Marinagarivorans cellulosilyticus: one gene and its partners. The protein of the gene in region 1 interacts with the protein of each later gene in a pairwise test. Links are inferred from orthologs where the notes say so. Each region holds a gene or a part of one and is shown on either strand. Other genes may lie near its edges. The genes, in order: MARGE09_RS08410, glnL and MARGE09_RS08940.

The links.
Region 2: the proteins of MARGE09_RS08410 (region 1) and glnL interact in binary tests that used the Escherichia coli proteins (3 or more experiments, as listed by UniProt). The link is inferred for Marinagarivorans cellulosilyticus from one-to-one orthologs.
Region 3: the proteins of MARGE09_RS08410 (region 1) and MARGE09_RS08940 interact in binary tests that used the Escherichia coli proteins (3 or more experiments, as listed by UniProt). The link is inferred for Marinagarivorans cellulosilyticus from one-to-one orthologs.

What each region holds. Positions count from the first base shown.
Region 1 is NZ_AP023086.1:2,149,470-2,153,137, forward strand. What follows is about bases 1-2,945. They hold MARGE09_RS08410 (P-II family nitrogen regulator), read left to right. Parts: upstream 1-1,276; coding sequence 1,277-1,615; downstream 1,616-2,945. Other genes in these bases: MARGE09_RS08405 (ammonium transporter), read left to right, coding at 1-1,072; MARGE09_RS08415 (hypothetical protein), read left to right, coding at 1,892-2,134; MARGE09_RS08420 (YbgA family protein), read left to right, coding at 2,322-2,945. Also shown: more of MARGE09_RS08420, read left to right, coding at 2,946-3,281. UniProt on the Escherichia coli protein: P-II indirectly controls the transcription of the glutamine synthetase gene (glnA). P-II prevents NR-II-catalyzed conversion of NR-I to NR-I-phosphate, the transcriptional activator of GlnA. When P-II is uridylylated to P-II-UMP, these events are reversed.
Region 2 is NZ_AP023086.1:1,836,258-1,847,656, forward strand. Bases 4,408-7,276 are described here. They hold glnL (nitrogen regulation protein NR(II)), read right to left. Parts: upstream 6,452-7,276; coding sequence 5,363-6,451; downstream 4,408-5,362. Other genes in these bases: glnG (nitrogen regulation protein NR(I)), read right to left, coding at 4,408-5,376; MARGE09_RS07315 (DUF4124 domain-containing protein), read right to left, coding at 6,669-7,211. Also shown: MARGE09_RS07285 (capsule assembly Wzi family protein), read left to right, coding at 1-1,143; MARGE09_RS07290 (hypothetical protein), read left to right, coding at 1,191-1,700; MARGE09_RS07295 (sensor histidine kinase), read left to right, coding at 1,826-3,130; MARGE09_RS07300 (hypothetical protein), read right to left, coding at 3,284-3,628; more of glnG, read right to left, coding at 3,940-4,407; MARGE09_RS07320 (GGDEF domain-containing protein), read right to left, coding at 7,404-8,732; ATP-dependent protease ATPase subunit HslU, read right to left, coding at 8,886-10,214; ATP-dependent protease subunit HslV, read right to left, coding at 10,226-10,750; MARGE09_RS07335 (hypothetical protein), read left to right, coding at 11,010-11,399.
Region 3 is NZ_AP023086.1:2,269,589-2,281,366, reverse strand. The notes cover bases 469-3,716. They hold MARGE09_RS08940 ([protein-PII] uridylyltransferase), read left to right. Parts: upstream 469-822; coding sequence 823-3,516; downstream 3,517-3,716. Other genes in these bases: dapC (succinyldiaminopimelate transaminase), read left to right, coding at 3,578-3,716; map (type I methionyl aminopeptidase), read left to right, coding at 469-821. In the rest of the region: more of map, read left to right, coding at 51-468; more of dapC, read left to right, coding at 3,717-4,777; nth (endonuclease III), read left to right, coding at 5,093-5,779; MARGE09_RS08925 (RtcB family protein), read left to right, coding at 6,152-7,360; MARGE09_RS08920 (hypothetical protein), read left to right, coding at 7,363-7,560; MARGE09_RS08915 (energy transducer TonB), read right to left, coding at 7,657-8,361; MARGE09_RS08910 (M56 family metallopeptidase), read right to left, coding at 8,412-9,998; MARGE09_RS08905 (BlaI/MecI/CopY family transcriptional regulator), read right to left, coding at 10,027-10,419; MARGE09_RS08900 (TlyA family RNA methyltransferase), read right to left, coding at 10,576-11,331; ATP-dependent helicase HrpB, read left to right, coding at 11,436-11,778.

The DNA of each region.
Region 1 (3,668 bases):
TGCCATCGCTTGCACTATGTACTTTGTGTGCGGTTACGCGATTATGTACGGCGGCGATATCTTTTTGTCTGGTATTACTGGTGACGGCGTTGCTGGCGCTGATGAGCCTGCTACTTACGCACCGTCGGCAGACTTCTTCTTCCAGGTTGTTTTCGTTGCTACGGCAATGTCGATTGTTTCTGGTGCTGTTGCTGAGCGTATGAAGCTTTGGGCCTTCTTGGCTTTCGCCGTTGTAATGACTGGTTTCATCTACCCAATGGAAGGTAGCTGGACTTGGGGCGGTAATGCTGTGTTTGGCATGTACACCTTGGGTGATATGGGCTTCTCTGATTTCGCGGGTTCTGGCATTGTTCACATGGCGGGCGCCGCTGCTGCGCTTTCAGGCGTACTTGTACTAGGCGCACGTAAAGGCAAATATGGCGCTAACGGCAGTGTTAATGCTATTCCTGGTTCTAACTTACCATTGGCTACCTTGGGTATGTTCATCCTTTGGATGGGCTGGTTCGGCTTTAACGGTGGCTCTGTATTGGCAACTGCCAGCGTAGAAAGCGCCAACTCTGTAGCGGTGGTATTTATGAATACTAACGCAGCAGCAGCGGGTGGCTTGGTTGCGGCGCTATTGGTTGCACGCATTATGTTCGGTAAGGCCGACTTAACGATGGCGCTTAACGGTGCGCTGGCTGGTTTGGTCGCAATTACTGCTGAGCCATCTACGCCATCGGCATTACAGGCTACATTGTTTGGTGCTATAGGCGGTGTGTTGGTGGTATTTAGCATCTTGTTCCTAGATAAGCTAAAAATTGATGACCCCGTTGGTGCTATTTCTGTTCACGGTGTTGTTGGCTTGTTGGGCTTATTGTTGGTGCCAATCACTAACGACGGTTCAAGCTTTAGCGGTCAAATTGTTGGTGCTTTAACCATCTTTGTTTGGGTCTTCGTAACCAGCTTAATTGTTTGGTTTGCTATCAAAGCCATCATTGGAGTGCGTGTTAGCGAAGAAGAAGAGTTCGAAGGTGTGGATATCGCCGAGTGCGGTATGGAAGCTTACCCAGAGTTTACTGGCGGTAAGTAAGTTTGTAGGGCAAAACGTAGGTTTTGCCCTTTCCCTTTCATTGGTTGTAGTTAAATTTTGCGGTCGAGCTTGTGCTCGGCCGCTTTTTTTTGTTTGTTTGTTAGGATAATTTGCCTTCTCTTGGTGCTGTGTTGTAGATTGGAGCCCGCAGAGTATGCACCGCTTGGGTGCTCAATAATAAAACTATGATAAGGCAGATCCCACATGAAACTGATTACTGCAGTTGTAAAACCTTTTAAGCTGGATGACGTGCGTAATGCGCTGTCTGAAATTGGTGTTCAAGGTATGACTGTGACCGAAGTGAAAGGCTTTGGCCGCCAAAAGGGGCATACCGAGCTATACCGGGGTGCAGAGTACGTTGTTGACTTCTTGCCTAAGGTTAAGCTTGAAATGGCGGTTTCTGATGATGTTGTTGAATCGGCCGTTGAGGCGATTACTAAAGCTGCCCAAACCGGTAAGATTGGCGATGGTAAAATCTTTATCCAGTCGCTCGAAGAAATTGTGCGTATTCGCACGGGCGAAACCGGCCCTGATGCCGTTTAAGTAATGGTCGGTATTACCTTGTTGTCCCCAAAGCCCCGTTAAGGGGCTTTTTTGTGGCCGCAATTAATAAAACTGAAGGGCGTTTATCGGCTGTTTGCCTGCGTTAATCGGCGTAATGTCTGCAAATAGCAAAGTGTTTAGTTCGTTGCAAAAGTTAGTAAAAAACAAGCTAAGAAAATTATCAGAATTGCTGGCTAGCCTTTAATGGGTCATCTATAAATAATCAGCGAATCGGATGTTTGTCTGTTAATTTTGTTTTTTGGCGTAGGAAATACTATGAGCGATGAATATGATGATGTATTAGATAATGATGCCTCCTCTGATACTGTTAGTAGTGACATGGAGGCGGTTAATAGTATTGAGTCTAGTGATGCTGAACGTGAGCGCGCGCGGTTACAGTTGGAAGCTGATATCGAAGCTTTCTTGGCAAATGGTGGCCAGATTCAATCGGTTGATGTGAATGTTATGGCTGACCCGCCAAAGCGGCCACAGTCTAACTACGGTGGCCAGCCTATATAGGTCATCATAACCCTAGGGGGCGCGGTTTCTAGGGTTATGAGTTAACGTTAAAGGTCGAAGCTTGCTTCGGCCTTTTTGCGTTTAAGGGGTGGTTGTTGATCTTAATATTGCGCTGTACCGTACAAGCGTCTATTAGGTTATTTATTGTTAGCGCTTTTTTCGGTGAACCTTGAGGGATTGATTGACTATGAATGATGAAAAAGGGCAAAAAATACCAATAGGTATATCGGCATGTTTATTAGGTGAGGAAGTAAGGTACAACGGCGGGCACAAGCGTTCGGTATTTTGCATCCGCGATTTGGCGCCTTATTTCGACTACCAACCCGTTTGCCCTGAAGTGGCGATTGGTTTAGGTATTCCTCGCCCAGCTATCCGCCTACAGGGCGACTTTGATGCTCCGCGTGTTGTAGGCAGTGGCGACAATACTATTGATGTTACTGATGAATTAAGTCGCTACAGCGTTGACCAAGCGGGAATGGGCGCCGAATTAAGTGGCTTTATCTTCATGAAAAACTCTCCCAGCTGTGGCTTGTACAGTGCCAAGGTGTATACCGATAAGGGCGTCCACCCGAAAAAACGCTCGGGTATCTTTGCTGCTGAGTTGGTGAAGGCTAATCCTAATTTGCCCGTCGAGGAAGAGGGGCGTTTGAACGACCCTGTTCTACGTGAAAGCTTTATAGCGCGCGTCTTTGTATACCACGAAATACGTATGCAGGCTAAAGAGGGGAAAAGCGCAGCTAAGCTGGTGGCCCTGCATTCACGTTTGAAATATTTTGTTATGTCTTATGGCAACCCCATTTATAAAAAACTCGGGCAGTTAGTGGCGAATGCGGGGGTTGGTGATATTGATCATGTTTGGGATGAGTATGTCAGTGAGCTAATGGCGGGCACGCGCAAAGCCCCCAACCATAAAGGGCATAGTAATGTTTTGTATCACCTATTGGGGTATTTGAATGAGGAGGTGTCTGGGCCTTTTCGGCAAGAGCTAGTTGATGCCATTGAGGAGTATCGCCAGCGTCAGGTGCCATTGGCTGTTCCTATGAAGTTGTTGGGGCATTATTTGGATCATTATGCGAGCGATTATATTCGGCAGCAATTTTATCTGCGGCCACATCCGCGGGCGCTTGGTTTAAGAAATGCACTGTAAGTGTATTGTTTGAACGTAATGTAAGTGTCTGAGCCATAATACAAAAAAATATCACAAAGTGGTTGACGTGATAGGCCGACATCTCTAATATGCGCCCCATCGGAAGGGCACTAGCCCAGAAGATAGAGGAATGCAGGTGCGGGGTGGAGCAGCCTGGTAGCTCGTCGGGCTCATAACCCGAAGGTCGTTGGTTCAAATCCAGCCCCCGCTACCAATTCTAAGCAAGTTTTTTGCTTAGTCGAGAAAACCCAGAATAAGCGTTTTTTTGACGATTATTCTGGGTTTTTTTGTGCCTGTCTATTTTTCGAGGCTGCTGTATTAGCTTGTGTATCAGGCGCATGGCGGTCCAGTTGTTGAAAAAGTAGGCGGTTGCTGGGTTGGCGTCTT
Region 2 (11,399 bases), 310 kb from region 1 along the record:
GCCAGTATTCAAGCACGTTACCGTGCTGATAATAATACCGCTGAGGTCGCTAGGGTTAACGAGAGAGGCACAACGCTTGAAGAAAGTGTCGCTATAACGTTGCGGGCGCATACTGGTATTAGTGACTGGTTACTGCTTAATGTGGGCGGGCATCTATCGGATGAGAATTTACAACCTACAGGTAGCTTGTTGTCTGTCGGAGCCAGCTGGGCGCAACTGGATTTAGGCTACAAGGAATACTGGCTGTCTCCTTTTATAGGCTCTTCGCAACTGCTCAGTACACAGGCCCAAACACTGCCGTCAGTTTCGCTCAGTAATAATTTGCCGTTAACTTTTTTTGGTGTGGGGTTTAACTATGAGTTTTTTGTTGCGCAACTGTCGAATCAGCTCACAGCTTATAACGGAGCTTACAGTGATACAAAAGCCCCCTTGTTAGCGAGTACGCATATTAGTTTTCAACCGGTGTCTTGGTGGACGTTAGGTGCTACACGGATGTTTCAGTTTGGTGGCGGCGAAAGAGAGCTGGATGGAAGCACATTAGCGAGAGCATTTTATGATCCTCGCGGCGCTGATAATGATGCTTCTGTTGATGAGGAATCGGGTAACCAGGTGGCTGCATTATCCAGCAAAATGATTTTTGATGGAACTGTACCGTTTGCTTTCAGTGTGGAGTTAGCGGGTGAAGATACCTCTAACAATAAAGAGTATCAGTTGGGCAACCCTGCGTTAACGGCGGGCTTATTCTTTCCTCGTTTTTTCTCTGATAATGTCTCATTTGCTTATGAATATGCCGATTGGGATAACGGCTGGTATGTGAACAATGTTTACCAAGACGGTTATTCTAATGAGGGGTTTGTGTTGGGACACTGGGCAATGCAAGAGCAGCATAATGTAGGCACGGCTGTGCCTGGCAGTAGTCATTTTGTGGCTGCTCAGTTGTGGATGCCGTGGAATCACACGTTGGACTTTAAACTTCGCGGGGTAAATCATGATAGCGATATTTATTCGCAAGCGTGGAATATTGATATTGACTACTTTATGCCGGTGTTGAAACAAAGCTCGCTAGGGCTTGGCGCGTATTTTGGTGAGGACAGCCAAAAAAATTCATTTGTTCAATTAAGAGTTTCTGTTCAATGGCGATAATAAATTTGAGAGCCTGGTTGGCTTCTGTAGTCGTTAGCTTGATGTGTATGTTGTCTACAAGTAAAGGTTGGGCTGAGTCTTTTTATGAGGTATCTCTGAGTACCGGCGAGCGCCAGCTCGATATTTTCAGGAAAGCAGCGCCTGATGATGTCGATGATGCAGCGTATGTTGGCGCATCTATATCGGCATATCGCAAGGTAAATGAGGCGTCGGCTTGGGGCGCGGTACTTGAGGTGATGACGCCGCTTGGTCGCGACCATGACATTGGAAGTGGAAGAATCGTTGGTTTGCGGCCAGTAAATTACTTATTTCAGTGGAATCCAAGGTTAGCAACAGAGCTTTTTATGGGAGCGGCTCAGTACGACTGGATTAAACATGCTGCAGGTTATTATTTAGGTGCTAACGCGCGCATCCACTTTGGTGATAAGCAACGCTATGCCCTAGGGCTTGAGTATAAATACTTCCAAGACTTGGCGCACGATGGTGGCCCTGGTGGTGACCAAATTATTGATGGCCCGGCATTGGGGCTGCAGCTGAATTACCGCTTTGGCCAATAGGTTGGCAATAGTGGGCGCGTAAATGCTCAAAAGCAGGAAAAGCTGGGCTTTAGGATCTAGAATTCAATAACAAGTGTAGTTCCCGTTCTCTAAATAGCGACTTATATCGCTAAGTTTGAAAGTTTATGCCTGTAGATCGCGAAATATCACAAGCGAGTTTTACACGTGCTGCAGCGACGGCCAGAATGATTTCGATTGTGGTGGCGATAATTAACGTCCCTTTTTTAATGCTGGCTCTAGCTGGGCAGGTTTGGCTGCGGGTGGGTATTCTTAGCTTGGCTCAAATAGGCTTTCTCGCCAGTATCTACCTGTGTCACCCTGATCGTTACCGTCCTTTTACACCGTGGGTTGTTTTAGGTTCTTGCTGGTTCGCTGTTATTAATGCGGTTTGCACTAATGGTGGCGGTATGGGGCATGTCACGCTGTTGTGGTTTTCTTTTATTATTTGCATCGCTGGGCTTATTGGTTCGTATCGTTTGTGCGTCAGCTGGTCTGCGATAGCGGCGCTCTCAGTTTTAAGTATTTTTGGTCTAGAACTGCTCGGTGTAGAGCTGCCTAACTTAACACCTGTTAAGCAACAGTATTGGTTGGCAACTTTGCATAGTTTCTCTCAGGTGATCGCGATGGCTGCGTTAGTGTTAGCCTATCGGCGAACACTAACTGGCTTTGAAGACCAAGTGCATCAAAAGATTGAGATGGTTCAAGCTGAGGTGGTTCAGCGTGAGCTTGCCGAGCAGGTGGCGCTCAAAACTGTCCAAGAGAAAGATCAGTTCCTTCGTAATTTAAGCCACGAGTTTCGAACACCGTTGAACAGTATTATTGGGTTTTCTGAACGACTGCTCAAGAAGTACTCACAAGACGAAACCCTAACAAAAGGCTTAGAAGCTGTTAATCGCAACGGTAAGAGTCTTCATTACTTGGTAAGCGAATTATTGCTACTCGATGCGATCCAGGCGACACCTCTTGATTTACACAAAGCGCGCCTTAGTGATTTAGTTCAATCTGTCGTTGTCTCAAATGAGGCTTTAGCCAGTCGCTACCAAATACAACTGCTCTACACATTAGAAGACGGCTACAGCGAGCAAGATATCGATGTGGATGTGGCACGCCTAACACTGGCTCTGAGTAGTGTGCTGCTGTTTTGTATTCGTCAATCGCCGCCCGGGCTTATCGCTATACATCTGAAGAAACGAAATGGTCGTTACTGTATTGAATTTACCGATTGCGCGAAGACAATGGCTCGTGATGCTCATGATTCATTGTTTGAAACACATTACGAGTATGTTTTGTCAAACGATAAAGATATCCCCTCGTCGGCTTTTGCATTAAAAATCGCCGCTTTGATTGTTGCTCGTCATGGTGGAACTGTCTCGTCTGAGCCGTCTACTAGTTCAAGTATTATTGGCAATCGAATAGCTATCACACTTTAGTGAGCCGATATTCAGTGATTAATCTTTGATTCATCCATAGCGGCTTAATCTATACCCGTGCAACTTAGACGGGAGATTGCCATGAAAGTATTTGATATACCATTCACTACAACGATAAAAAGTTATAGCTTGCGGGCTCTTATTACAGCGGCTTTAGTCAGTGTCGGTAGTGTGAGCTGGGCTGGCGATCATGGTCATAAAGACCGACATCGCGACAATAATCAGCACCGAGAGCAGCGACGCGATAATCATCGAGAAGATCGAGCGCGACAGCATGAACGCGAAGGGCACAGAGATAACCGAAGACACGCCGAGCAGCGCGACAAACACCGACACCATGCTAAGCACCGCCACCATGAGCAAAACCGTCGACATGATGCGCATAAAAGACATGACCATCATTTCTACTCTCCCCCAAGGCATCACGACAAGCATCGAAAGCATCACCATAAGCACCACGCTAAGCGCTATCACCACAGCCGGTATCACAACCATCATGCTAAGCGCCACGTTAGGCACCACGGCAGTCATGAGGCTGCATTTTTATTAGGCGGCGTGATTTTGGGAGCAGTGTTGTCCGATGTGAGTAATGGACATAACGATTATTACTATGACGGCAGAGATACGCGCAGCTACCGGAACCTAAGAGCACAGACGTGCTATCGCTCGTATTATGAAAATGGCCGGCGCGTCCTTGTTGAAACGTCAAGGGACTACTGCGTCGCTTACTAACGGGTAGAGCAATAAGTGGGCGGTGAGAACTTTTAAGTTGCCTAGATCACGCAAAAAGCGCGCTCTAGGCGTGTTACTTAGGCAGAAGCTTCACTGTCTTCGTTATCAGGCTCAGACATTCCCAATTCTTTTAGTTTGCGCGTTAGCGTATTGCGGCCCCAACCGAGCAGGTTTGCCGCGTCACGTTTGCGGCCTGCGGTGTGTTTAAGTGCTGTTTCTATTAACGCTCGCTCGAAGGTTGGGACGGCCTCACTAAGAATATCGTGCTCGCCGCGTGCGAGGCATTGATCGGCCCATTGGCGCAAAGCTTTATCCCAGTCGCCGGCGGGAGCTTGGGCATCTTTACGCTCCATCAATTCTGGCGGCAGGTCTTGCACGTGCACCTCGCGCCCAGAAGCCATTACCGTAATCCAGCGACAGGTGTTCTCAAGCTGCCTTACGTTGCCCGGCCAGCGCAGGTTGGCAAGGTACTGCTCGGCTTCTTTGGTTAGCAACTTGGGTTCTACGCCTAGCTCTTTGGCGGCAGAATTTAAAAAGTGTTGTGCCAGACGAGGAATATCTTCTCGTCGCTCTGCCAGTTTGGGCAGATGGATCCGAATAACGTTAAGGCGGTGAAACAAGTCTTCACGGAAGCGGTTTTCTTCTACTAACTGTTCTAAATCTTGGTGGGTCGCGGCAATAATACGCACGTCAACCTTGATGGGGGTATGGCCGCCAACACGATAAAATTCGCCGTCTGCCAGTACCCGTAAAAGCCGAGTTTGAGTTTCGGCTGGCATATCACCGATCTCATCCAAGAACAAAGTGCCGCCATCTGCTTGCTGGAAGCGGCCTTGTCGTAAACCGCCAGCGCCCGTAAAAGCACCTTTTTCGTGACCAAATAGTTCCGATTCTATTAAATCGCGCGGGATAGCGGCCATGTTTAACGCAATAAACTGTCCTTCTTTGCGTGGGCTGTGGGTATGTAGCGCGTGAGCAACGAGCTCTTTACCGGTACCCGATTCGCCATTGATCAATACGGTAATGTTCGACTGTGATAATCGCCCAATGGCCCTAAATACTTCTTGCATGGCGGGCGCTTCGCCAATGATGTCTTTGGTTACTTCTGGCGGATTTTGCGTGGGTGTTGCTTGCTGTTGCTCTTGCGTATGAGCGAGCGCGCGTTGAGTTACCGCAACGGCTTCGTCAATATCAAAGGGCTTGGGTAGATACTCAAACGCGCCGCCTTGGTAAGCTGCAACCGCACTGTCGAGGTCGGAGTGCGCGGTAATAATAACCACCGGAAGGTTCGGGAAATCCTTCTGCAATAACGATAACAGCGTAAGGCCGTCAGTGCCGGGCATACGCACATCGCTGATAATCGCATCGGGTTGTTCTATTTTTAGGCGGCTAAGTGCGCGGTCTGCGCTTTCGAAACTTTCCGTGGTAATACCTGCTTGCTGTAGAGCCTTCTCCAGCACCCAACGGATCGATTTGTCGTCGTCAATAATCCAAACGTAGTTAGGCTTCTGCATAGTGTTCATCCAAGGGTAGGTATAGCGTGAATTCCGTCTTGCCCGGTTCGCTTTGGCATTCAACCAAGCCCCCGTGCTGACTAATTAAGTTTTGTGTGATGGCAAGCCCGAGCCCTGTACCTTCTGCTCGTCCTGTAATCATCGGGAAAAATATGTTGCTAATAAGCGCTGGCGGTATGCCTGGGCCGTTATCACATATTTCGACTCTGGCAACCAGCGGGTGGTGATGGCGGCCAATGGTAAAGCGGCGTTGAATACGTGTAGTTAACTTTATTTGAGGCGATGGCGTATTGCTCTCCATCAAGGCTTGAAGCGCATTGCGGCTAATATTGAGCAACGACTGTATTAGCTGCCCTCTATCGCCAATAAGGTTTGGGATGCTTGGATCATAATCGCGTTGAATGTGAACGGTGTGGCCGGCTTCTACATCAATCACTGAAGCGACGTGTTCAAGGACATCGTGGACATTAACGGGTTTGCGCTCGGCTGGAATGCGAGGTCCTAGCATGCGGTCGACTAAGTCTCGTAAGCGGTCAGTCTCGTCGATAATAATGCGCGTATATTCCGATAAGTCGGACTCGCCAAACTCTCGCCCCAATAGTTGCGCTGCCCCGCGAATACCCCCAAGAGGGTTCTTAATTTCGTGAGCCATGCTGCGAATTAAGTTGCGAGAAGTTTCTTGTGCAGAGAGCATCGCTTCGTCTTTACTAATGCGGATCAGACGGTCCAGGGGCTGTACCTCTATGACCAAACTATTGCCATCGGCGCTTGGATCAACAGAGTAATCGACGGTGATTTCGTTGTTGTTGTGCAGCCGCCATTTTGCGTGGCGTTTGGTATACGGGTTGTTGTTGGCGATAGCGCTGGCAAGCTGGTTTTGATCGCCATCTAGCTCTTCAAAGCAATCGCTGATCTTGCGGCCAAGCACTTGATCACCGCTCACGCACAGTAATACCTCTGCGGCACTATTTAAATAGGACAGTTTAAGGTGCGTGTCGACGAGGATCACAGCTGTGACGAGTCGATCTAAAATATGTTTGTAATGAATTTGCTCAACCATGGAATACGATCTCATTGATGCTAGCAAGCTAGCAAGGATCAAACCAGTTTGTTGAATTTAACAAACTGCCCGCTGATTGCTCAGGGGCTGAGCGATAATGCTAAACGCTGCTCTTTTTGTTGCGCTAGAGGGAAAGGTTGGTTTGGCAGGCAAGACCTGTGTGCGCCTCTGCGATGCATTATCGCAGAGGTCGGCACCAACTTGAAGCTGATATGTTACTTTTTGGTGCGTTTTAGCGGGGGGATTTTCTAAGTGCAGCCCTTCTAACGTAGACTGTAATGGCGCCTGAGCGCGCAACAACTTTACCTGACGGGTTCAAGATCGCTACGCTTAATTGATGCTCGCCGCGGATAATTTCGGTAATAACAAAGCTAGTGCTCGGTTGTGCGCCACCGTAAGGGCTGTTATTCATATAAAGCTGTGCGCTATAGCCATTACCGAGTGCGGGCTGGACTTCAGCCATAACGCTAAGGTCCCTTTGTCCTGCCAAAATCTCCGAGCCATTAGCCGGCGATACTATACCTACGCGATATTGTGTCGCTTGCTGTTTGGGGGCTGGTGGTGTGTAAGCTTTCGCTTTAACAGCTGGTGCTGTGTTTATTTGGGGAAGGTCAACGGGATCTACCTTCTTGCCTGTTGGCGCATCGGAGTAGGTTACCTTGCCGTTTTCGTCTACAGATTTGTAGACGTTATCTGCAATAACATAGGAAGTGACAGCAATGCCAACGACTGCGAGTAACCCTGCCAGACGTGTTGGTGTGAGAAATGGATGCATGAGACGTGCCTCTTTATTGAAATTGAGAATCCTTCAACCGATTATGACCGACTTCTGTCAGCGGTGCTACTGGGTGTAATTAGAGTTTCTTTGTAAGGGGCGTGTTTGTGCTACGCAGAGCATCTAATTGAATGCCAAGGTAGATTAGTTTGTTAAGGCTGTATCGCGGCTGAATTGTTTGGCGGGTATTGTTTAGCGGGTGGTGCAAACGGTATTTCGACCGCGCTCTTTGGCTGAGTATAACGCTTGGTCGGCGCGGCCAAACGCTTGTGAGAAAGTTTCGTTATTGCGCACTGCTGTGCAGCCAATGCTGATTGTAATATTGATGGTTTTTTCGGGGATATCGAAAGGTGTTTCTGCGATTAAGCTTCGTATCTTGTGTGCCAGAAATGTGAGCTGCTCTAAGCTGCTGTTGGGGCTGAGCAACAAAAATTCTTCGCCGCCCCAGCGGCCAACAATAATATCGTCACTAAGGTTTTGGGTAATGCGCTGTGCAACTTGTTTTAGAATTGCGTCGCCTGGGCCATGACCAAAGGTGTCGTTGACTTGCTTGAAGTGGTCAATATCCAAAACGGCAATGCACAAGTTTTGGCCTTTTTGAGTATTAAAAATAATCTCTATTACGTGATCTAAGCCACGGCGGTTATACACCTTTGTCAGTGCATCTTGGTTGGCATCATTTTGCAGCTCGTGATACCTGGATTCTAAAATCTTGAGCGATTGATGGTAGCGCCGGTTATCGCGGTACAGCTTGTGTACTCTAAACAACGCTTCCAATAAAAATACGCTGATCCACATGGCTGTAATCGCGATGTATATAGTCGCCGTGGGGAGCCAGCTTTTTACAATAGTAATTTTGTTCACGGTGAGGATGTGGGTGCCGTTTGGAATGTTGTAAGGCACATCAATACCGAATTGAAAGACGTTGTTGAATTCAGGCTGTGCTTCGAGCCTGCTTTTCGCGTGGGCTTCCATCCACCAGTTTGGAACATGGAATTCGTGCAGGTTAATAAAAATAGGCTTATTAGTTTCATTTCGCTGAATGGAAACTGACATGAATTTTTCGGGCTCTTGATTAACACCTTTAATATTGCGTTCTTTGGCATTGCGCATGTACAGCCGTAAGCTATTTGAATCTCCCTTGTAGGATATGTCTACTTCAAACCCTTTAATGTGGCGAAAGTCCTCATATCTCAGTGCCTCTATTTGTTTGTTGAATGCGCTGGGGTCATCGCGTGAGTATCTAAAAGGTTTGGTGGTGAAAGTTAAAGTAATACCGCAGGCTTTAAACGGCGCGCCGTCGCGTATCTCACACAAAAAGCCTTTTGGTTGGTCTGTTAGCCAGTGCACGCTACTGTTGCCGCCCACTTTATCTCGGTCGTCGTAAGTGCCTGGTGCCGATCGCTCATCTGATGCCAGCGGTATTCTTCGCTCGGGCGCCCATATGCTCACAGCTATCAATATAAGGCTGGCAAAGCCAATAGCTAGGCGAATATAGGCAAGATGTTTATGTGTGATCATCTGGCGGATTATTCTAATGTAGTGAGAACAGCTTTAAGTGTAGATGGCTGGTAGCCAGAGCGCTTGAATAGCGTGCTAGAAGGGCAGCCTCAAGTAGTGGTTTGCACTAAAGGAGGCTGTAGGTATTGGCGTTATAACGAGGCGGTTAACGACTTATAGAATAAACCGGCTCAGGTCTTCATCTTTTGCTAGTTCGCTGAGTTCCCCGTCAACAAAGGCCGCATCAACTGTAATGCCTTTATGTTCTTCCCCTGCATCAAAAGACGCTTTCTCGAGCAAGCGCTCCAGCACAGTGTGTAAGCGGCGCGCTCCGATATTTTCCGTTGTTTCATTGACTTGATAGGCGGTCTCGGCAATGCGACGAATACCGTCGGGGGTAAAGCTCAGCGATACGCCTTCTGCATTCAGTAATGCGATATGTTGTTCTGTGAGTGAGGCATTAGGCTCTGTGAGTATGCGCTGGAAGTCATCGGGTGTTAAGGCTTCTAGCTCTACGCGAATGGGCAAGCGCCCTTGTAGCTCAGGGATAAGATCTGAGGGTTTGCTAAGGTGAAATGCACCGGATGTAATAAATAGCATGTGGTCCGTTTTAATCATGCCGTGCTTAGTACTTACCGTGCAGCCCTCAATCAATGGTAGTAAGTCGCGCTGAACCCCTTCGCGCGAAACATCGGCGCCACTATTGCCTTCGCGTTTGGCGACTTTGTCAATTTCGTCGATAAATACAATGCCGTTCTGCTCGGCAGCTTCGATGGCGCGGGCTTTTAAATCATCTTGGTTAACAAGCTTGGCGGCTTCTTCATCGGTGAGCTGCTTAAAAGCTTGCTTCACTGTTAGCTTTTGCTTTTTGGTTTTATCTTTGTTCATGGATGAAAACATGTTTTGCAGTTGGCTTGTCATGTCTTCCATGCCCGGCGGCGCCATAATTTCAACGCCAACGGGTGTTGCGGCTAGGTCAATCTCGATCTCTTTATCGTCTAGCTCGCCTTGGCGCAGCTTTTTGCGGAACACCTGCCGAGTCGAGCTTTCTGTTTTGTTTTCATCATCGCCGCGGGCCGGCGGTAACAAGGCATCTAAAATGCGCTCTTCGGCGGCATCTTTCGCACGCTGTTCGACTTTTAGCGTTTCTTGTTCGCGCAGCATTTTGATTGCGCTTTCGATAAGATCGCGAATAATCGATTCAACATCGCGGCCAACATAGCCAACTTCGGTGAACTTCGTTGCCTCAACTTTAATAAAAGGCGCGTTAGCAAGTTTAGCTAAACGGCGTGCAATTTCAGTTTTGCCAACGCCGGTAGGCCCTATCATTAAGATATTCTTGGGGGTGATCTCGGGGCGTAAGTCTTCACTAACTTGCATTCGGCGCCAGCGATTACGCAAAGCAATGGCGACTGCGCGTTTAGCATTTTGCTGACCAACAATATGTTTATCAAGCTCGTGAACGATTTCGCGAGGCGTCATCGAGTGAGTTGTGGTGGGCATAATTCGAGTCCCTAAAATTCCAGTTCTTCAATAGTTTGATTTTGGTTGGTGTAAACGCAGATGTCGCCAGCAATCGTTAGGCTTTTGGCAACAATCTCACGTGCACTCAGCTCGGTGTTTTCGAGTAATGCTCGCGCAGAGGCTTGCGCAAAAGAGCCGCCACTGCCTATTGCGATAAGATCGTTTTCTGGCTGAATCACATCGCCATTGCCGGTGATAATCAGCGAAGCTTCGTGATTTGCCACGGCTAAAAGGGCTTCTAGCTTGCGCAGTGCGCGGTCGGTGCGCCACTCTTTGGCAAGCTCAACAGCGGCGCGCACAAGCTGACCGTTATGCGCCTCTAGCTTGCCTTCAAACCGTTCGAAAAGGGTGAATGCGTCAGCAGTGCCGCCAGCAAAACCAGCGATGACTTGGTTTTTGTACAGGTGGCGTACTTTGCGCGCGTTGCCTTTCATGACCGTGTTGCCAAGCGACACCTGGCCGTCACCGCCTATCACCACACTGTTGCCTCGGCGAACAGACACGATTGTTGTCATTGGTAATCCTTAATATTGGAGTGTGCAAAAATATACTATGGGGGTGAATAGTTGGAGTTCAATTGAAGTGTCAGCTTGTTTTACACTGCCTAAGACGTGTTGTGTGCGTTGTGGCTAGTGCTATCAGGGGGTATGCGTAAGTTATTGTTATTTAAGATTTTTGTGTTTTTGGGCATGATCTATGCTTTGAACGGTGAATACGCCGAGCTAATTTCGGCTGTAAACTTTTGTGAATAGAACAGGAACGTACGGAGTTGTTATGAAAAGAGTTTTGTTGGCGTTAATAGCCGCTTTGCCACTCGTTATGTTAAGTGCCAATGTTGTGGCTGGCGATGGTAGTGGCAAAAATAGTGCTGCGCCAAAACACGAGGAAGCCGCTAAAAAAGCAGCCAAACAGGCCGCTGCTAAAAAGAATGTAAAGGCCGAAAAGAAGGCAAAAGCGCTGGCTAAGAAGAAAGCTAAGCGTGAAGAAGAGTTAGCTAAAAAAGCAAAAGCTGAAGCGAAGAAAGCCGCTAAAGAGCAGGCCAAACGTGAAGCCAAGCGCGTTGCTAAGCAAGCCCAAAAAGAGAAAAAACACGCTAAGAAAAAGCATGCTCACTCTGTACCAGAGATTGATGCGGCTGGCGCTGCATTGGCGTTAGGTTTGTTA
Region 3 (11,778 bases), 130 kb from region 1 along the record:
CGCCACATCGTTTAAAATGCAGCCTATTTGCTTGTCAACCAAGGTTCGTCATGACTGTTACCATCAAAACACCTGAAGAAATTCAAAAAATGCGCGTGGCTGGTCGTATGGCCGCTGAGGTCCTCGAGATGATTGGCGACTACGTCAAACCAGGGGTAACAACAGCGGAGCTAGACCGCATTTGCCACGATTACATCACGCAAGAACAAAAAGCGATTCCCGCGCCGCTTAACTACAAAGGGTTTCCCAAATCTATTTGCACGTCGGTTAACCAAGTTGTGTGTCACGGTATTCCATCAGACAAAAAAACGTTAAAAGAAGGCGATATCATTAATATTGATATCACCGTTATTTTTGATGGCTACCACGGCGACACCAGCAAAATGTTTTACGTCGGTAAAGTAGCGCCCCATGCAGACCGTCTGTGCAAAATCACTCAAGAGTGCCTATACAAAGGTATTGAGTTAGTTAAACCGGGCGCACGCTTAGGCGATATCGGCCACGTAATTCAAACGCACGCCGAAAAGAATTTTTACTCAGTCGTACGCGAATACTGCGGCCACGGCATTGGCAAAGTTTTCCACGAAGAACCGCAAGTTGTTCACTACGGAAAACCCAACACAGGCTTTACCGTTAAAGAAGGTATGACCTTCACCATCGAACCTATGATTAACGCAGGCAAAGCCGCTACAAAATTGAAAAAGGATGGCTGGACAGTAGAAACCAAAGACAGTCGCCTATCTGCACAGTGGGAACACACCTTAGCCGTAACAGCCGATGGCGTAGAGGTGTTAACCGCTCGCAAGGAAGAGTCATTCTAAAATGACTGCACACGTGCCCATTTATGCCTGCCAACCCCTGTGTTTTAACCAACAACGTTTTCGTAAAGACTTAGAAACAAAGCCTTCAGTTAAAGTTTTCAAAGACGCCATCGCTGGCGTAAATGAGCATTTTCAAAATCGCTTTTTAGAAAGCGAAGATGTGCGCTACCTTGTTTCCGAGCGCGCAGTGTTTATTGATGTTTTATTGCATTACGCTTGGTATCAAAATAGTTTTGATGATGACATTGCCCTACTCGCTGTTGGCGGTTATGGCCGCGGCGAGCTACACCCCAAATCTGATGTCGACATTTTAATATTATTGGACGAATCTGCCGACGGAAAATACGCCGAAGAACTGCAACAGTTTATTACCCTTTGCTGGGACATGGGGCTGGATATCGGCAGTAGCGTGCGCACAATTTCTCAATGCGTGGAACTTGCGCGCAACGACATCACCGTTGCCACCAACCTGCAAGACTCTCGCCGCATTTGTGGTAACGATTTACTTCGCGATCAATTACAGACATTAACATCCAGCACTCACATGTGGTCTGCCAGCGAGTTCTATCACGCTAAATTCGACGAGCAAATTGAGCGCCACGCAAAACACAACGATAGCGAGTACAACTTAGAGCCCAACATTAAAAACTCCCCTGGTGGTTTGCGCGACATTCAAACTATTCACTGGGTCGCCAAGCGCTACTACGGCGTAAAAACGCTAGGGCAACTACAAAACAAAGGCTTTTTTACAGAATACGAATTTGGCGTATTACACAGCTGCGAAACAACCCTGTGGCGCATTCGCTATGCGTTGCACTGTGTTGCAGGCCGCCCCGACGACCGCTTACTTTTTGAATATCAGCGCGAACTTGCCCAAATTTTTGGCTACGAAGATAACGACAAAGGTTTAGCCGTAGAGCAGTTCATGCGCACTTACTACCGCGCTGTTTTAGCCCTGCGCGAGCTTAACGACGTGTTATTGCAAAACCTCAATGAAAAAATTCATGAGCGTGATCACGAACCAAACATCCAGCAAATTAATGCTAATTTTCAGCTGCATGACAACTACATAGAAGTAACCCACAAGAAAGTCTTTGCTCAAAACCCGTCAGCATTACTTGAGATCTTCGTTATTCTAGGCACTACCCCCAGCATAAGAGGGGTGCGCACAAATACGATTCGCCTAATTAATGAGCACCGTTTTTTAGTTGATGACAACTTTCGTAACGACCCAACCAACAAACAGCTTTTTTTGCAGCTATTTAAGAGCGGGCAAGGCTTAATCACTCAGCTAAAGCGAATGAAGCGCTACAACATTCTTGGGCGCTACCTGCCGGCATTTGGCAAAATCATTGGTCAAATGCAGCACGACTTATTCCACCGCTATACCGTGGACGATCACACATTGCTGGTCATCCAAAAGATGTGTAACTTTAGCGCACCAGATGCCGAGCAAGAATTCCCTATTGCGGCGCATATTCTTAAACGCATGGATAAACCCGAAATACTGTATTTAGCCGGTTTATTTCACGATATTGGCAAAGGCCGCGGGGGCGACCACTCAACGCTTGGTGCGGAAGATGCCATTACCTTCGGTCAAAGTCACGGGTTATCCAGCGGCGATATCAAACTGCTTGCTTGGTTAGTGCAAAGCCATTTATTAATGTCTTACGTTTCGCAAAAGCAAGATATTAGCGACTCCGATGTTATTCATGAATTCGCCTTAAAAGTGGGCAACCAGCGCTACTTAGATTACCTGTACGCACTTACCGTGGCCGATATGAACGGCACCAACCCCGACATTTGGAATAGCTGGCGCGCCAGCCTTATGCGCCAACTTTACGCCGAAACAAAACGCGCGTTACGCCGCGGCTTAGAAAATACCATAGACCAAGCCGACCAAATAGAAGACACCAAGCAACAAGCCCTTAACAAGCTTAAAGATAAGCATGTCTCTACCGATAAAGCCATAGCGCTATGGCAAGATATGGGCGACGAATATTTTCTACGCGAAGGCCACAATGATATCGCTTGGCAAACAGAAGCCATTATCGAACACAATAGCGACACGCCTTTAATCTTAGTAAAAGACGATACAAGCCAACAATGGGGCGGTGCCACGCAAGTTTTTATTCGCGTCCCCGACCAAGGCAATATCTTTTTAGCTGCCGCCACTGTCTTTGCGCAACTTGGCCTAAACATTCACGATGCGCGCATTTACAACACCAATAGCCGCTACACTATCGATACCTTTTACGTGCTCGACGAAAATGATCAACCGGTAGAAGATGGCAGCTCAAAACAGCAAAAAATTATAGATGCCTTAATTCAAGAGCTAAGCTTTGTCACCAAAGGCGAATATTCTGACGTTATTAAAAAGCGCACACCACGCCTGCTAAAACAGTTCCCTATTCCCACCCGCACCAAAATGCAAACACCGGAAGGCGCTAGCTTCACAACACTAGAAGTAATTAGCCCAGACCGGCACAGTTTATTAGCCACCATTGGCCGTATTTTTATGGAGTACGACATTCAACTGTGTAATGCAAAAATTTCTACTTTAGGCGAGCGGGTCGAAGACGTATTTTTTATCACCGATCAAAATGGCGACCCATTAAGTGATGACAAGTTGTGTGAAGACTTACAGCGAGCTATCTGCCAAGAGCTGGATCAGCAAGTTGAACAATCACAATAACGCCTAATTAAATGGCGGTGAACATCACCGCTTTACAATCATTTTTATAGCTCTCATTACTATGAACGACGCATTATCGGCCTTACAGCCCTACCCTTTTGAAAAACTCGCAGCATTAAAAGATGGCATAACGCCACCGGCATCACTAGAGCACATCCCCCTATCCATCGGCGAGCCCAAACATACGCCACCAACATTCGCATTAGAGGCGCTCAGCAACAACCTAAATACACTCACGCAATACCCGCTAACCAAAGGCCTACCCGAACTTAGGCAAGCCATTAGTACTTGGGCCAATACGCGCTTTAAACTCAATAGCGCCCTCGATTTTGAAAGCCAAGCATTACCTGTTGCAGGCACTCGCGAGGCCTTATTTGCTTTTACCCAAGCAATTATCGATAGAACACAAAAGGCGCCTAAAGTCTTAATGCCAAACCCGTTTTATCAAATTTACGAAGGCGCGGCCATTTTAGCCGGCGCAGAGCCTGTATTTTTAAACTGCACCGAAGACAACGGTTTTTTACCCGAGCTTGATAGTGTTAGCGAAAAAACATGGCAAGAATGCCAGCTTTTATTTTTGTGCAGCCCAGGCAACCCCACTGGGGCGGTTATGGATCAAGCGTACTTAATCAAAGCGCTCGAACTTGCCGAAAAATACAACTTTATTATTGCCAGCGATGAATGCTATAGCGAACTCTATTTTGATGAGAGCAAACCGCCAGTAGGATTATTAGAAGCCTGTGTTAACAGCGGCCGCTCCGACTTTAAAAACGCCGTTGTTTTCCATAGCCTTTCAAAGCGTTCCAATTTACCAGGCTTGCGCTCAGGCTTTGTGGCGGGCGACGCGAGCGTGTTACAAGCCTTTTTAAAGTACCGTACTTATCATGGCTGCGCATTACCCGTACCCACTCAACTCGCCAGCATTGCCGCATGGCAAGACGAGACGCACGTAAAAGCAAACCGCGATTTATACCGACAAAAATTCACACAAGTCACCGAAATACTTAACCCTGTATTACCGGTCAATATTCCACAGGCCAGCTTTTACCTGTGGCCAAAAACACCCATTTTGGATACTGACTTTGCCCAAGGGCTTTATGCGCAACAAAATATTACCGTTTTACCGGGGCAATACTTGGCCCGCCATACCCCCAACGGAAACCCAGGCGAAAATTACATTCGCATGGCTTTAGTCGCCCCGGTTGCACAGTGCATTGAAGCAGCACAACGAATCAAAGCCTTTGTGCAGACGCTTGGCTAACCTTTAAATCCTAATGCGCGCAAGGCCTCTGCGGTAAGCTTTCGCGCTACACACCACTCTAGGGCACCGCTAAAAATAGTAATTTTTTTGTGAGAGCAAGGAAGAACCGCTCGGAGAGCCGCAGTTTACTTGGTGTAAATGAGGACTCGAGAACGGAGCTAATGTCCATGGATGGGCTGAATACAGGTTTAGCATCGGTGCAGGAAACACCTTATTAGACATTGCAGGAGCCGAATGTCGAGGAGCAAAAACCTGTAAGCAGCTATCGCGGAAAAAGTGCATTTTTAGAGATGCCCTCTAGCTAATGGCGTTTTCATGAGCGAACAAGCATTACACGATCCAATAAAAAACCTTACCAAAGCCGAGCGTGTTGACTTAGTGTTCAATACGCTCAATGCACACTACCCAGAAACGCCTATCCCGCTAGACCATAAAGGCCCTTACACGCTTTTAGTTGCTGTATTATTGTCAGCACAGTGCACTGATGCTCGCGTCAACTTAATCACCCCACTGTTATGGCAATTAGCCGATAACCCGTTCGATATGCAACATGTTCCAGTAGCCGATATTCAAGCGGTTATTCGCCCATGCGGTCTATCGCCTCGAAAATCTAAAGCGATAAGTGAACTTTCAAAAATATTGGTCGCAAAATATAACGGCGAAGTACCGCAAAGCTTTGAAGCATTAGAGGCACTGCCCGGCGTAGGCCACAAAACCGCTAGCGTTGTTATGGCGCAAGCGTTTGGTGTGCCGGCATTTCCTGTGGATACTCACATCCATCGCCTCGCACAGCGCTGGGGCTTAACAACAGGCAAAAATGTAGAACAAACCGAAAAAGACCTCAAACGCCTATACCCCGCCGAATTTTGGAACAAACTGCATTTACAATTTATTTTTTATGGCCGTGAATTTTGTACAGCAAGGGGCTGTGATGGCACCGTTTGCCCACTGTGCAAAGCATGTTACCCCAAACGCAAAAAACCAAAGATTACACGCAAATAAAAAATAAGTAGCAGTGGCATACACCACCGTTTCGCTGTAAAAGCGTTAATGGAGCCACAACATACAAACCAAACCTTCAAAAATAATTTGATATTTGTTGACATTTTTATTTTAGCCGTTAAAGTGCGCGGCATTCGTTTTACCCAAACCACACCTTACTAGAGGAGCACACACATGACTTTATCGAGAACTAAACCATAGTCTTTTTGTGCTTAGGCCTGAAAGACACCACGCTTTCAGGCCGGACCTTACCGTATTCTTATACGACCAAAATCCCCGGCAATGCTGGGGATTTTTGTATCTAGGGTTTACAAAACCCACCAGCCTGAAAGCACTATTGACTATTATTCGCATAATCGCGAAGGATAAATAATGCCTGTTTTCATAGAATTTAATAAAGCCAATAGCAAAGGCGATGTACCCATTAAGGTATATACCCACGCTATTGACCCTAAAGCAATTACACAACTAAAAAATACCGCGACATTACCCATTGTGGGCCCTCATGTAGCCGCTATGCCCGATGTGCATCTGGGTGTAGGCGCAACGGTGGGTTCGGTTATTCCAACACGCAACGCAATTATTCCGGCTGCCGTTGGCGTGGATATTGGTTGCGGTATGAATGCTATTCAGCTATCGCTACGTAGCACGCAATTGCCAGATAACCTAGCCCTTATGCGCAGCGCTATTGAGCGTGCAATACCTGTAGGCTTATCAGCACATAAACGCATTAGTGCACGCGATGCAGCCTGTAATCCACTCGCCGCATCGCTAGAGAAAATAACCAAAGCGCATCCAGACATCAAAAAACGCCTTAAAAAAGCCGATACGCTATGGGTTACGCAAATGGCAACACTCGGCAGTGGCAACCATTTTATTGAGGTGTGTATTGATGAGGCCGGTTACGTTTGGTTAATGCTACATTCTGGCAGCCGCGGCATGGGTAACGCCATTGGTAGTTATTTTATCGAGCGCGCCCGAAAGCAAATTGAAAATCGAGCGCGTAAACTTATCGATAAAAACCTCGCATGGTTTGATGAGGCGCAAACCGATTTTCACGACTATATGGCTGCCGTTAATTGGGCGCAAGAATATGCGCGCATTAACCGACAAGAAATGATGAAGCTTACACTGCGCGCAATAGAACCTTTTTTGCCTAAGTTCACCATTACGCATGAGGCGATTAACTGCCATCATAATTATGTTGAACAAGAGCAACACTTTGGCGAAACACTCTACATTACTCGCAAAGGCGCTATTAATGCTAAGCGAGGGCAGCTAGGGATTATTCCCGGTAGCATGGGCGATAAATCATTTATTGTGCGCGGCTTAGGCAACGCTGATTCTTTTTGCTCCTGCTCCCACGGGGCAGGCCGCGTAATGAGCCGAAGCGCTGCACGGCAGCGCTTTACCCGCGAGGATTTAGCGACACAAACACGCGGCGTAGAGTGCCGAAAAGACAGCCGTGTGATCGACGAAATTCCAGCGGCTTATAAAAACATTGACGATGTCATGAATAACCAAAGCGACTTGGTAGACATTGTTCATACACTTAAACAAGTAATTTGCATTAAGGGGTAACCATGAGCAAACGAAAAAAGAGTACTAAAAAGGTAAAACCTACGACGGTTAAAGTACTGAAAAAATACCGCAATACCGTGTCGCAAAACCCTTTGCTACGCAAAGGTGGCGTACACGAGAAAAGCCATAAAGCACTGCGTACCAGTGCCAAACGCGAGTTGCGTGCGAAAGCGCGCGACTCACTTCTTCGCTGCGCATAAACGGGCAAAAAATATAAAAAAGGCGCCTTACGACGCCAAGGGTGCAACGGGTATCAGGAGCATCCGCTGAAAATTCGAAAGTATTATTTTTCGTAACTAGTTTTCTAAGCTAAAGACCACACGGCGGCTCATACCGTAAAAGGCTACCACCTCGCCATCGCGCTCATAGGGCGTGAACTTCCAACGCTTAATGGCATTGACAGCCGACTTATTAAATATCTTTTCTGGCTGCGCCGATATTACTTCTATATTGCTGGTAGCACCTGTTTTTGTAACATCAAAGCGAACATCCACAAAACCCTCTATACCTTTGTTCGCCGCTCGCGCTGGGTAATCTGGCGCCACCATCATACGAGCAACGGGAAAACTACTGGGTAAAATGGCTAGTTTATCGCCACCAGTAGGCTTAGGCGGAGCAACTGGGGTATAACCACCTTCATCACCTGTAATTTGCTGAGCCACTAAAGGCGGCAATGCTGGCTCCGGCTCTGCGGCAACAGGCTTGGGGGGTAAAGGCGCAATATTTTGATCTTCAATAATCGGTTCTTTTAACACAATATTCGGCATTGGACGATCTACAATAATAGGTGCCTCCAACTTGGGAGCCACTATCAAAATATGCATAAGCGCTACCAAAGCAATCGTCGTGACACCAGCCGTAACGGCGGCAAAAAACCACTTGCTGATTGAAGACAAAAATAACGTGGCATAAGCACTTTCACTAAACACTTTGTTACTGAATAATTTTTCACTAAACACTTCTTCATTAAACACCTCTTCATTAAACATGGCTTGATTCATAAATTTCTCCGAATACGTAGGTACAAAGCAGCGCATAATTACGCACTACCTTAAGGCGCAGCATGAGTACTTTGCTCGGCTGTCTGTATTGGTGTACCAAACGTGGGGTTAAAGTTTTTTGTTTTTGCACCCTCAGATAATCTAAATGTAAATGTTTGCGTTGCATGCTGGGTTTTTATCGGGCGGCCATTATCGGTCGCCGGTTTGAATATTGACTTTGCCATAGCCTCCAATACAGCATCATCAAAAATGTGTTTAGGGCTTGCCATTGCAATACGAATAGCATCCGCCTTACCGCTAGGCAGTACATCAAACTGTACGATTACCTGCCCTTCAATATTTTTTCGCTGCGCGCGCTTTGGGTACTCTGGAATTACAGCACGTAAAGCAACATAGCCTTGCACAGACACATTTGGCACAACGGGCAAATTATCAGCATCCACAGCGGCAAGGTGGTTCATTGCCGTTTTTGCCTCACTTAACAGCGCCTCTTTTGTTAAGTACGGCTCCCTTTCAATAATCACAACCGACTCTTTATAACTGCGAGGTTGCGTGTGCGGCGTCAATTTTACGGGTACCGCTAAAGCACTATTTGCCCCATCCTTATTAGGCTCAGGAAAGCTATAAAATGTTAGAGTTTTTCCACCAGTATCACCTTCATGCCACAAAGAAACAGCCGCTGCTTCGAGTGTTATTGTCGATAAGCTAAGCCATGCCAAAACCGCAACTAGCCAAACCCAAAATGGCGTTTGCTTGAAGGGTGTATGGCTGCGTAACCTTGAGCCATCCAATATGGCTGCTATGCGCTCGTAACAATACGAACCATCAATTAAAGCCGCTGCACTGCGAGGTGCTCGTGGATATCGGGCAGCAATATTTAACAAATCATCGGCATAATCCGAGCGACCGCTACCACCGGCCAATACAGCATCATCGGCATTAAGCTCGCTTAACCAAGAAAACTGCTTACCTAAACGCCATGCAGAAGGTAAAAACCAAACAAACGCTATTAAACACTGCAATACGTTTTGCCAAAACCAATCCTTACGTACCACATGCGCTAACTCGTGCGTAAGCACACGCATTAAGGTCGAACGGCTCCACTGACTATAATCTTCGGGTAAAACAATGATGGGGCGTAAAACACCGAGTGTGAACGGGCCTTGACTAACAACATTACTCCCACCTACCTTCGATTGCCCAACCTTTAGCGCCACCCTTTCCAAAAGGTTATTCTGCTTTTTAATGCTAACGAATACCTCATCCACGTCTTCTGGAGCAGACTCTAGTTGGCTGGCATAATTTAAAGCCTCCAGCAAATGCCAAAAGCGATAAATCAACACACTAAAAACACCCGCCAAATAAATCCCAATAACAACTTTGAGTATTACCGGTAACGTCAAATACACATTGATATTAAATAGCGCCCAAAAGTTAACAGGGATTACCTCCAGTGCCACAGCTGGCAATATTGCACTACCTAAGGGCAACAAAATCACACCTAAAAAAGCAATGCATACCAACCTGGCCAATCTACCCGAGTGCGTATCACGCGAGCGGTAAAGCCACCAGCGAACACAAGAAAACACTAAAATAATTTTTAAAAGCAAAGCAATAACAACAAAAAGGTTAAACATAAAATCACCTCTTAAACGGCTCTATTTATTATTTAGACTGCTTTTTTAAACGCGCTATTTTCCGCTCCAACTCCTCTATCTCATGGGCATCCATTTCAGCGCCGTCAGCATCGAGCAAGGCTGTTACGGCTTTAATTTTGGAGCCTTTAAAAAACGTTTTTAATAACCTAGATATTGCTGAAGCTTGCACGCTATTTTGTGCCTGCACTGGTCGATACATGTATTTTGTGCCTTCGCGCGAAAACGCTACAACGCCCTTATCGACCATTCGAGTAATTAATGCTCGTACGGCGGAATAACTCGGTGGGTCCGGCATTTTCAACTGAATATCTTTAGCTGATATGGGGTTTTCCTCGTGCAGGACATCCATAATTTGCCGCTCACGCCGGCTAAGAGATGCATAAACTGTATTACTGGACATATGTATTCACCATCATCACAACTGCTAATTTTGTAGCACGTGCTACAAAATTAGCACACCAAAGGCGGGAGTCAACCCCTTTTTTGCGACAATGCTTAAATTGAGATTCAGCCCTCAGGTAAATTGGGGCCGATATAGAAACTAAGAGGGGAATTGCTAAGTCACTAAACGAGCCACCATTAAAAACTCGCGGTTACCGTCACCGCCTTTTATGGGGCTTTCACTGTAGTGTAATACCTCAAAACCCAGCGCCTTAACAAAGCGAGTAAAATCCTGCTCTAAGGTGTACATATCAACATCAGGCTTAACGAGGCCACCTTTACCCAACCCTTGCGGCCCTACCTCGAATTGCGGCTTAATCAAAGTTACCAGTAGGGCTTGCTGCTTGAGCAAAACGGGTAAGCGCGGCAGAATGAGTTTTTGAGAAATAAAAGACACATCCATTACCGCGATATCAAATTTATTTGGGGCGTATTTCAGAATATCGGGATCTAGGTGGCGAGCATTAACCCCTTCCAAACACACTACATCACCATGTACCCGCAGCGGTTCCACCAGCTGATCGTGGCCAACTTCCACGCCAACAACTTTGCTGGCACCGTGTTTTAACAAACAATCGGTAAAGCCACCCGTAGATTGCCCCACATCAAGGGCGACCAACCCTTTTACATCCAACCCGTTATTGCGCAAAGCAGCTTCAAGCTTTAGCCCGGCACGCGACACATAGCGCATATCTGGGTGATCACCGGCACGTAGCTCGCTGTTTTCGGGCAGTTTAATCGATGGCTTTTTTTGTACCAGCCACTGACCCGAAACCTTTGCCTCGACAAGCCCGTCTTCAATTAATTTTTGAGCTTGTGTTCTCGTGGCTGCTAGGCCATGTTCTACCAGTAATTTATCGAGTCGCTGCACCGCTTTACTCTCTTGCGATTAATTCGGATGCACAGCTTACTCAAAAGCCCGCGTCCGGTAAAATGTTGAAACACTTACCCTGACCACACAACTGATCACTGTATATGAGCCTGCCGATACACGAATGCATACCCACACTACTCTATGCACTAAACAATGCCCCGCATTGTGTTCTGCAAGCCCCGCCCGGCGCCGGTAAAACCACACAAGTTCCGCTGAGTTTACTAAATGTACCTTGGCTCAAAGAACAAAAAATAATAATGCTTGAGCCGCGCCGAGTTGCAGCCTTAAATGCGGCCAACCGCATGGCCAATATGCTGGGCGAAAAAGTAGGTGAAACCGTGGGCTATCGTATGCGACAAGCCACCAAAGTCGGCGCGAACACACGCATAGAGGTGATTACTGAAGGCTTATTAACCCGCTGGCTACAAGACGACCCCGAGCTTA